3 regions of the Bacillus sp. NEAU-Y102 genome follow, and region 2 is predicted to be linked to each of the others. Evidence: a T-box and tRNA genes for the amino acid it is inferred to sense, from the RefSeq annotation. Region 2 holds a T-box; the other regions hold tRNA genes.
What was found. A T-box is a leader RNA that pairs with one kind of tRNA and senses whether it is charged. The one in region 2 lies ahead of ileS (isoleucine--tRNA ligase), so its partner is inferred to be a tRNA-Ile.
Positions count from the first base shown of each region.

Region 1: it encodes a tRNA-Ile, which carries the amino acid that the T-box ahead of ileS (isoleucine--tRNA ligase) is inferred to sense. The anticodon was not compared.
Region 3: it encodes a tRNA-Ile, which carries the amino acid that the T-box ahead of ileS (isoleucine--tRNA ligase) is inferred to sense. The anticodon was not compared.

Region 1 covers NZ_JBTWFK010000014.1:551-3,801, reverse strand. Annotated here, with positions in the region: gene ACYFX0_RS26815 (DUF3965 domain-containing protein) at 1-781, opposite strand, end outside; gene ACYFX0_RS26810 (CBS domain-containing protein) at 1,103-1,522, opposite strand; tRNA gene ACYFX0_RS26805 (tRNA-Glu) at 1,652-1,723, opposite strand; tRNA gene ACYFX0_RS26800 (tRNA-Asn) at 1,725-1,799, opposite strand; tRNA gene ACYFX0_RS26795 (tRNA-Ile) at 1,811-1,884, opposite strand; tRNA gene ACYFX0_RS26790 (tRNA-Trp) at 1,894-1,964, opposite strand; tRNA gene ACYFX0_RS26785 (tRNA-Thr) at 1,971-2,043, opposite strand; tRNA gene ACYFX0_RS26780 (tRNA-Phe) at 2,054-2,129, opposite strand; tRNA gene ACYFX0_RS26775 (tRNA-Asp) at 2,138-2,213, opposite strand; tRNA gene ACYFX0_RS26770 (tRNA-Met) at 2,217-2,293, opposite strand; tRNA gene ACYFX0_RS26765 (tRNA-Ser) at 2,314-2,406, opposite strand; tRNA gene ACYFX0_RS26760 (tRNA-Ser) at 2,461-2,553, opposite strand; tRNA gene ACYFX0_RS26755 (tRNA-Ala) at 2,574-2,646, opposite strand; tRNA gene ACYFX0_RS26750 (tRNA-Pro) at 2,662-2,735, opposite strand; tRNA gene ACYFX0_RS26745 (tRNA-Arg) at 2,746-2,819, opposite strand; tRNA gene ACYFX0_RS26740 (tRNA-Leu) at 2,823-2,911, opposite strand; tRNA gene ACYFX0_RS26735 (tRNA-Gly) at 2,928-3,002, opposite strand; tRNA gene ACYFX0_RS26730 (tRNA-Leu) at 3,032-3,112, opposite strand; tRNA gene ACYFX0_RS26725 (tRNA-Lys) at 3,128-3,203, opposite strand; tRNA gene ACYFX0_RS26720 (tRNA-Gln) at 3,208-3,251, opposite strand, start outside.
Region 2 covers NZ_JBTWFK010000004.1:240,313-243,563, forward strand. Annotated here, with positions in the region: gene ACYFX0_RS13080 (tetratricopeptide repeat protein) at 1-1,439, shown strand, start outside; T-box leader at 1,532-1,771, shown strand; gene ileS (isoleucine--tRNA ligase) at 1,826-3,251, shown strand, end outside.
Region 3 covers NZ_JBTWFK010000015.1:282-3,532, reverse strand. Annotated here, with positions in the region: gene ACYFX0_RS27740 (MFS transporter) at 76-1,299, shown strand; tRNA gene ACYFX0_RS27735 (tRNA-Glu) at 1,446-1,517, opposite strand; tRNA gene ACYFX0_RS27730 (tRNA-Ser) at 1,523-1,613, opposite strand; tRNA gene ACYFX0_RS27725 (tRNA-Asn) at 1,621-1,695, opposite strand; tRNA gene ACYFX0_RS27720 (tRNA-Ile) at 1,703-1,779, opposite strand; tRNA gene ACYFX0_RS27715 (tRNA-Gly) at 1,790-1,860, opposite strand; tRNA gene ACYFX0_RS27710 (tRNA-Lys) at 1,874-1,949, opposite strand; tRNA gene ACYFX0_RS27705 (tRNA-Thr) at 1,960-2,035, opposite strand; tRNA gene ACYFX0_RS27700 (tRNA-Phe) at 2,050-2,125, opposite strand; tRNA gene ACYFX0_RS27695 (tRNA-Asp) at 2,135-2,210, opposite strand; tRNA gene ACYFX0_RS27690 (tRNA-Met) at 2,214-2,290, opposite strand; tRNA gene ACYFX0_RS27685 (tRNA-Ser) at 2,319-2,411, opposite strand; tRNA gene ACYFX0_RS27680 (tRNA-Ile) at 2,429-2,505, opposite strand; tRNA gene ACYFX0_RS27675 (tRNA-Met) at 2,510-2,586, opposite strand; tRNA gene ACYFX0_RS27670 (tRNA-Ala) at 2,607-2,679, opposite strand; tRNA gene ACYFX0_RS27665 (tRNA-Pro) at 2,695-2,768, opposite strand; tRNA gene ACYFX0_RS27660 (tRNA-Arg) at 2,779-2,852, opposite strand; tRNA gene ACYFX0_RS27655 (tRNA-Leu) at 2,856-2,944, opposite strand; tRNA gene ACYFX0_RS27650 (tRNA-Gly) at 2,961-3,035, opposite strand; tRNA gene ACYFX0_RS27645 (tRNA-Leu) at 3,065-3,145, opposite strand; tRNA gene ACYFX0_RS27640 (tRNA-Lys) at 3,160-3,235, opposite strand; tRNA gene ACYFX0_RS27635 (tRNA-Thr) at 3,249-3,251, opposite strand, start outside.

The DNA of each region.
Region 1 (3,251 bases), on a different contig from region 2:
AATCATCTACATGCGTTGTCTTTAATGGGTCTAAGCGATCGGAAATTTGAGATAATACAGCTCTTTGACATGCTAAAACTGCCTGACTAGGTCCATAATATGATAGGAAATCTGTACACTTACGATATTTCCGTAATAAATCATGTGTATACAAATCATATACAAAAGTATTACAATACATTGCTAAACTCATCATATCACTATTTAATTGCTCTTTTGATAATGATTTCGCTCTCTTGCACATATAAAAGAATGTAAATTCCAATACTTCTTTATGAGATAATAAATGTTTACAATCGGTTATACACTTCTCATTAAATTTAACTCTATCCCAAATTTCAATATCCCTATCTGTCAATTCACCTATACGATATTTAATAATTAAATAATTTAAAGCAACTGATTGCGTCAAAAGATCCCATGTTTCATATTCCAATGAAGTATGAACAAACTCAGCTAATCCTTGCGCTATCATAAAATCATTTGCCTCTTCATACCAACCAATCTCTTGGCATAAGCGAAGAATACGCACTAAAGTTGGAATTTCATCTTTATGAAACTGCGGTAATTTCTTTGCTTTATTCATGCCATATACGATAAATGCCGCTAAATTTTCTTCTTTATAAAATTCTTTCTCTTTCCATACTAATATAGTTCGTTCTTTCCCCTCACCTTTTGGGTGACAAGGTACAAGCAAAGAAAATAATTCAGCGAAATTATTTGGTTCTATATATGTATCTGTAACCAAATTCCAATTTGGATCGCCCTGTACAGCCTTCATATAATTCCCCTTCCCTTTTCATCTATGTAGGAAATATTAATTTATTATCGCACCACTAAAAATTAATATTGTTATATTCAAAATCTATCATAATACTTATATCTATCAGTATATCATCTTTTCTCTTATTAAAAATTAAGAATAACAAATTTTAAAAAAATGTCGAAATTATTAACCGTATCCTTATTATATAATGTCTCAGATACATCACGCTAACATATTAGTTTAATCCATATATGCTAGAATAATGCATCTGAACTTTATATATAATTTAGCTCTTTATGAGTGACCATTAAACTCTCGGTTAATTAAAGTTTCAATTTACTCTGTACGCTCTGAGATTTCGCTCAAGGCAAATCCAGCTTGATCATCTGCTGATTCCCTTATAGCTAAATCTCCTAGTGCTAACATGCCAATAAGCTGACCACTATCAACTACTGGTAACCGTCTAATTTGATACTGTGCCATTAGCTCTGTAGCTTTTTCAATAGAATCATTTGGAGAAACTGAGATAATATTTGTTGTCATTACATTTGTAATTTTATTAGATCCAGGATGTTTTTCAGCAATCCCTCGAACAACTAAATCTCGATCAGTAACAAGCCCAACAACTTGCTCATTTTCAACAACAGGAATTAATCCAACCGATTCTTCCTTCATTTTTACAGCTGCCTCATATACATTGTCTAGCGGTGTACAATGTACAATATGGGTACTCATTAAGTCTCTAACTTGTGTCATTATTTATTTCCTCCTTTTTATACATACCATAGCTTTTCCAAAATTCCTTTATTTATTTCTGGAAAGTAACATTATAAAAAGGATTAACAAAATAAAAAAGAGCCAGCATAATGCTGACTCTTTTTTGTATGACCCGTACGGGATTCGAACCCGTGTTACCGCCGTGAAAGGGCGGTGTCTTAACCACTTGACCAACGGGCCATGGCTCCGCAGGTAGGACTCGAACCTACGACCGATCGGTTAACAGCCGATAGCTCTACCACTGAGCTACTGCGGAATAATATATGATGGGCCTAAATGGACTCGAACCATCGACCTCACGCTTATCAGGCGTGCGCTCTAACCAGCTGAGCTATAGGCCCATATACTTACAGGGGCAGTAGGAATCGAACCCACACTGGAGGTTTTGGAGACCTCAGTTCTACCTTTAAACTATGCCCCTAAATGATGCCGGCTAGAGGACTTGAACCCCCAACCTACTGATTACAAGTCAGTTGCTCTACCAATTGAGCTAAGCCGGCATAAAAAAAATGGTGGCTCGGGACGGAATCGAACCGCCGACACGAGGATTTTCAGTCCTCTGCTCTACCGACTGAGCTACCGAGCCAACATAAATGGCGGTCCCGACCGGGGTCGAACCGGCGATCTCCTGCGTGACAGGCAGGCATGTTAACCACTACACCACGGGACCATTTGGTTGCGGGGACAGGATTTGAACCTGCGACCTTCGGGTTATGAGCCCGACGAGCTACCGTACTGCTCCACCCCGCGACAATATTAAATTTAAAAAATGGAGGAGGTAGAGGGATTCGAACCCCCGCGCGACTCTCGCCGCCTGTCGGTTTTCAAGACCGATCCCTTCAGCCGAACTTGGGTATACCTCCATGAAGGAAAAATAAATATTTTATTATTATATGTCTAAACCATTTAAAAGAAAATGGAGGAGGTAGAGGGATTCGAACCCCCGCGCGATTCTCACCGCCTGTCGGTTTTCAAGACCGATCCCTTCAGCCGAACTTGGGTATACCTCCGAGACATATATTAAATAAAGTGGAGCCTAGCGGGATCGAACCGCTGACCTCCTGCGTGCAAGGCAGGCGCTCTCCCAGCTGAGCTAAGGCCCCATGTTTTTTGGAATATCGGGAAGACAGGATTTGAACCTGCGACCCCCTGGTCCCAAACCAGGTGCTCTACCAAGCTGAGCCACTTCCCGTTAATAAAAGCGCGCCCGAGAGGAGTCGAACCCCTAACCTCTTGATCCGTAGTCAAACGCTCTATCCAATTGAGCTACGGGCGCATATGGTGCCGAGGGCGGGGGTCGAACCCGCACGGTGGTCACCCACCGCAGGATTTTAAGTCCTGTGCGTCTGCCTGTTCCGCCACCCCGGCATGTCATATTGAAAATTGGAGCGGAAGACGGGATTCGAACCCGCGACCCCAACCTTGGCAAGGTTGTATTCTACCACTGAACTACTTCCGCAAGACATGTATGAGTTGTTTTATTAAAAGTGCGGGTGAAGGGAGTCGAACCCCCACGCCAAAGGCGCTAGATCCTAAGTCTAGTGCGTCTGCCAATTCCGCCACACCCGCATGTTTTATTAAAAATGGTGAGCCATGAAGGATTCGAACCTTCGACCCTCTGATTAAAAGTCAGATGCTCTACCAACTGAGCTAATGGCTCTTAATGGCTGGGCTAGCTGGATTCGAACCAGCGCATGACGGAGTCAAA
Region 2 (3,251 bases):
TGGCATTAGGACAATTGACGGAAGCAAAACAAGCGTATGAAACATGTTTAGAGCTTGATGGGAATTTCGTAGGTGTACATTTACAGCTTGCGGAAATATACGAAAAAGAAGAAAACCGTTTTAAAGAACAAAGTCATATGGTTCAGGCGATGAAAGAAGAGCCGTTGCATATTAATATGGAATATTTGGCACAGCTTTCAGTAGATATGAATCTTCAGGAAGAATTGTTGACTGAACTAGAACAATTAGCGGAAGAAGTACCTGAAATATGGCGTTTAGATGCGATTGCATATGTGCATGGTGCGATGAATGAAATAGATAAAGAACAAGCACAGATTGAATACGCGCTACAATTAGATGGTGAGCATATAGAAGTTCTATATCATTATGCAAAAGTATTAGTGAAAAAAAGAAATGTAAAAGCAATTGAAGTTGCAATGAAAGTAATACAAAAAGATTTTGATAATGAACGTATATTTGATGTTTATGTAAAAGCAGTAGAGCAACATAAAAAATTGTCTAACATACGAGATTTTCTTCATATGTTAAAGGTGAAAAAAGCAGAAAGAAGTACAGCATTCATGTATGCTGCAGCTGCGGTTACGGAAATATGGATTGAACGCCAGCTGCATGAACAGCCGAAACGATCTATCATTACGAGAGCTTTTTATCGTATGAAAAATCGTGCGAAAGAAATTTCAATGGTTACTATGATAATTGATTTATATGAAATCTCTTTAAAGTTAAATCCGAAAAATAGTATGGCAGCACAGCGATTTGCGCTATTTTATGAGAATGTAGAGATGAATAAAGAAGCGATAGACATTCTGCACACCTCACTAGAAAATAAATGGGATTATGAAGTAGCGAAGCAACTTGTAAATCTTTTCGTTGAGTGCGAGGAAGAAGATATGTTAAGAGATGCTTTGGAATTAACGAAGCAAATGGTTCGAGAACTACCAGATGATTATGATACTCTTCTTCTGCAAGCACAAGTATTCTTTAAAGCAGGGGAAGAAAGAAAAGCAGAAAAGATTACCTTACAATTAACGGAGCAAACACCGTTCGTAAGTAGAGCATTTCTTGCTTTAGGAGAAATATATCAAAGTCAAGAAAGGTTTGAAGAGGCAATTCAAGTATTAGAAAATGCTTCTATACATCATCCAAATGAAACAGTAATTCTTCTTTCTTTAGCGTCTTCATATCATGGTGCCGGCCAAACACTAAAGGCAGAAAAAATAACAAATGAAGTATTAACAATGGATGCAAGTGATTTGTTAGCAAGATATGATCGTGCTTGTTATTTAGCACAGTTAAATAGAAATGAAGAGGCGAAGGAAGAGCTTGAAATTGTCCTTCGTGAGGATGACTCGGGATTCTTTGTTGAACTTATTGAGGATGATGAAAATTTAGCAGCATTGCGAGAATTTGAAAAGTAATTGTATAAGAATAGGGGATAAGGATAAGAATATATTTTGAATTAGTTGACAATTAGTTGTCAAATGGCATAAAATAACTTTTAATAAAGTATACAAATCTGAAGACGAGAAAGAGTAAAATAGTGAACTGTTCTCCAGAGAGCCGGTATATTGCTGAAAGCCGGTGGGCAGAAGTTATTTGAAAATCATCTCCGAGGAGCCGAGGCTGAAAGTGAGTAAGCCCGGACGGATGTCTACCGTTACAAAGAACACGTATGATAGTACGTTGCTAAGCGCTATTAGTGAAAAGCTAATAGAATTAGGGTGGTAACGCGGGTAAACCCGTCCCTACTTCATAGGGGCGGGTTTTTTGTGTGCTTTTAAAACATTCAAAGGAGTGATTGTAGATGAAGAAAGTAGATGTAAAAGAGTCAGCTGTAGGGAGAGAAACACGTATTCGTAAGCAGTGGAACGAACAAAGCATTTTTGAACAATCAATTCAGAATCGAGAAGGCGCGCAATCGTTTGTGTTTTATGAAGGGCCACCAACGGCGAACGGTTTACCACACGTCGGCCATGCACTTGGTCGGGCAATTAAAGATTTAGTAGCAAGATATAAAACGATGGCTGGTTATAAAGTAGTAAGAAAAGCAGGATGGGATACACACGGTTTACCTGTAGAACTAGGTGTTGAGAAGCAACTTGGTATTTCTGGTAAAAATGAGATCGAAGAATATGGTATTGAACCATTTATTCAAAAGTGTAAAGAGAGTGTTTTCACATATGAAAAGCAGTGGCGTGAATTCACTGAAAGTATTGGTTATTGGGTAGATATGGATGATCCATATGTAACTTTAGAGAATCCATATATCGAAAGTGTATGGCATATTTTGGGGACGATCCATGAAAAAGGATTGTTATATAAAGGACATAGAGTTTCACCATACTGCCCAAGCTGCCAAACCTCATTGAGCTCACATGAGGTTGCACAAGGGTATAAAACAGTAAAAGATTTAAGTGCAACTGTGAAGTTTAAGGTGAAAGATAGTGAAAATGAGTATTTCTTAGGTTGGACAACGACACCTTGGACACTTCCAGCAAACGTAGCGCTTGCTGTCCATCCAAATATGGAATACGTTAAAGCAAAACAAGAAGGTCATGTATATATTGTTGCGAAAGAACGTGTACAAGAAGTATTAAAAGAGAATTATGAAGTATTATCTGTTCATAAAGGCGAAGAATTATTAAACACATCTTATGCAGCACCATTTCCGATGAAAGAAGTTACAAATGGTTACCGCGTTATCGCAGCAGATTTTGTAACAGCAGATAGTGGTACAGGACTTGTTCATATTGCTCCAGCATATGGAGAGGATGATTATAGAGTCGTTCAAAGTGAAGGATTGTCATTCTTGCACGTTGTAGATGAAAAAGGTGAGTATACAGAAGCAGTACCATTTTTGAAAGGAAAATTTGTAAAAGATTGTGACGTGGATATCGTTCGTTATTTAGCGAAGGAAGGTTTACTGTATCATAAAGAAAAATATGAACATAGCTATCCGCATTGCTGGCGTTGTGATTCACCACTACTTTATTATGCAGGAGAAAGTTGGTTAATCCGAACAACTGCAATTAAAGATACATTTTTACAAAATAATGATTCTGTTACTTGGTATCCGGATCATATGAAACATGGACGATTTGGTAAGTTTTTAGAAAATATGGTGGACTGGAATATTAGCCGAAATAGATATTGGGGAACGCCATTAAACGTATGGGAATGTGAAAGTTGTAATCATCAGTTCGCACCGAAAAGCATTGCTGAATTAAGAA
Region 3 (3,251 bases), on a different contig from region 2:
GGTATTAATGAAACAGAGGAGGAGTTAAAAGAATGAAGAATGTATATGTACACGTCAAATATTGTGGTGATTATCATGTTTAATTCCTACCGTGAGATTTTCAGTGCTCCTGGTACAAAAGGATTCTCATTATCAGGATTTATAGCTCGTATGCCCATATCAATGATGGGTATTGGTATTGTTACCATGTTATCTCAAGTAAGTGGTGACTATTGGCTTGCTGGAGCTGTTGCAGCTACCTTTACATTATCATCAGCTTTACTAGCTCCTCATATTTCTCGGATGGCTGATCAATTAGGGCAATCTCGCATACTTCTTCCGACTACAGGTATTAGCGTTTTCTTTACAATCCTCTTACTTCTATGTACGAAATATGAAGCTCCTTATTGGACGCTATTTCTATCCGCTTTATGTGCAGGTTGTATGCCAAATATGTCAGCTATGGTACGTGCACGTTGGACTAAACTATACCGCGGATCCCATAAATTGCATACAGCATTTTCCTTCGAATCGGTCGTCGACGAAATTTGCTTCATAATTGGTCCTGTATTATCTGTCAGTTTAAGTGTTATGTTCTTCCCAGAAGCAGGGCCACTTTTATCATCTGTTTTTCTTACAATCGGGGTATGCCTATTTACTATGCAAAAAAGCACAGAACCGCCTGTACACCCTCGCGACATTACAAACAACGGAACAGTATTTAAAATTGGTTCTTTGCGAGTACTAGTATTCACACTCATTGCTATAGGTACTATCTTCGGCACAATAGATGTCGTTAGTGTAGCTTTTGCTGAGCAGCAAGGAAACACAGTAGCTGCTAGCTTTGTACTTTCTGTCTATGCAATCGGTTCATGCCTGGCAGGCCTTATTTTCGGTACTCTTAAACTCAATACCCCACCCTATAATCAGTTTTTAATAGCGGTCACACTTTCCATGATAACAATGCTGCCACTAGTTTTTGTAAACAGTATTACTTGGCTAGTAGTTATTGTTTTCTTTGCAGGGCTATCTGTCGCTCCTACTATGATTATTACTATGGGGCTTGTGGAAAAAATCGTACCTGAATCAAAGATAACCGAAGGAATGACTTGGGCAATTACAGGACTTGGAATTGGAGTCTCCCTAGGATCAGCGATAGCTGGTTTAGTTATTGATAACTTTGGAGCCCATGTAGGATTTAATGTGGCTATTATAGCAGGAGGCCTTGCCTTAACTATTGCACTTTTAGGCTACAAAACTCTTCACTCCGCATATAGTCATGTTGTTATTAAACAAGATGAACATTCAATAGAAAGTTAAAACATATTCAAAAAATAGGATTACCTTTTCTTATGTATGAGAAAAGGTAATCCTATTTTAAACTTATTATTTATAATCTGTCATAGCTTCTTCTATATCTATACACAACAAAAAAGAGATAGCAGATTATGCTATCTCTTTTAGTATGACCCGTACGGGATTCGAACCCGTGTTACCGCCGTGAAAGGGCGGTGTCTTAACCACTTGACCAACGGGCCAGTTCTGGCAGAGAAGAAGGGATTCGAACCCTCGCACCGCGTTCGCGATCTACTCCCTTAGCAGGGGAGCCCCTTGAGCCACTTGGGTACTTCTCTATAAATATGGCTCCGCAGGTAGGACTCGAACCTACGACCGATCGGTTAACAGCCGATAGCTCTACCACTGAGCTACTGCGGAACAATTATGGTGGGCCTAAATGGACTCGAACCATCGACCTCACGCTTATCAGGCGTGCGCTCTAACCAGCTGAGCTATAGGCCCATAATTGAAAAGCGGGTGAAGAGAATCGAACTCTCGACCAGAGCTTGGAAGGCTCTTGTTTTACCACTAAACTACACCCGCATAAAATTGAAAATGGTGAGCCATGAAGGATTCGAACCTTCGACCCTCTGATTAAAAGTCAGATGCTCTACCAACTGAGCTAATGGCTCATTTTGAAAGTGGTGCCGGCTAGAGGACTTGAACCCCCAACCTACTGATTACAAGTCAGTTGCTCTACCAATTGAGCTAAGCCGGCTTGCGACTTCAAAATGGTGGCTCGGGACGGAATCGAACCGCCGACACGAGGATTTTCAGTCCTCTGCTCTACCGACTGAGCTACCGAGCCTTATTAAAATGGCGGTCCCGACCGGGGTCGAACCGGCGATCTCCTGCGTGACAGGCAGGCATGTTAACCACTACACCACGGGACCATTTGGTTGCGGGGACAGGATTTGAACCTGCGACCTTCGGGTTATGAGCCCGACGAGCTACCGTACTGCTCCACCCCGCGATGATATAATATGTAATTTAAGAAAAAATGGAGGAGGTAGAGGGATTCGAACCCCCGCGCGACTCTCGCCGCCTGTCGGTTTTCAAGACCGATCCCTTCAGCCGAACTTGGGTATACCTCCGAGATATAAACCTTTAGTGGTGGACCTTGTAGGACTCGAACCTACGACCGGACGGTTATGAGCCGTCTGCTCTAACCAGCTGAGCTAAAGGTCCTTTATGGTAGCGGCGGAGGGGATCGAACCCCCGACCTCACGGGTATGAACCGTACGCTCTAGCCAGCTGAGCTACACCGCCATAAATGATATTAAAATAAGTGGAGCCTAGCGGGATCGAACCGCTGACCTCCTGCGTGCAAGGCAGGCGCTCTCCCAGCTGAGCTAAGGCCCCATGTTTTTGGGAATATCGGGAAGACAGGATTTGAACCTGCGACCCCCTGGTCCCAAACCAGGTGCTCTACCAAGCTGAGCCACTTCCCGTTAATAAAAGCGCGCCCGAGAGGAGTCGAACCCCTAACCTCTTGATCCGTAGTCAAACGCTCTATCCAATTGAGCTACGGGCGCATATGGTGCCGAGGGCGGGGGTCGAACCCGCACGGTGGTCACCCACCGCAGGATTTTAAGTCCTGTGCGTCTGCCTGTTCCGCCACCCCGGCATGTCATATTGAAAATTGGAGCGGAAGACGGGATTCGAACCCGCGACCCCAACCTTGGCAAGGTTGTATTCTACCACTGAACTACTTCCGCAAGACATGTTTGAGATATTTTATTAAAAGTGCGGGTGAAGGGAGTCGAACCCCCACGCCAAAGGCGCTAGATCCTAAGTCTAGTGCGTCTGCCAATTCCGCCACACCCGCATATTTCATTAAAATGGTGAGCCATGAAGGATTCGAACCTTCGACCCTCTGATTAAAAGTCAGATGCTCTACCAACTGAGCTAATGGCTCTCAAAATTAAAACTGG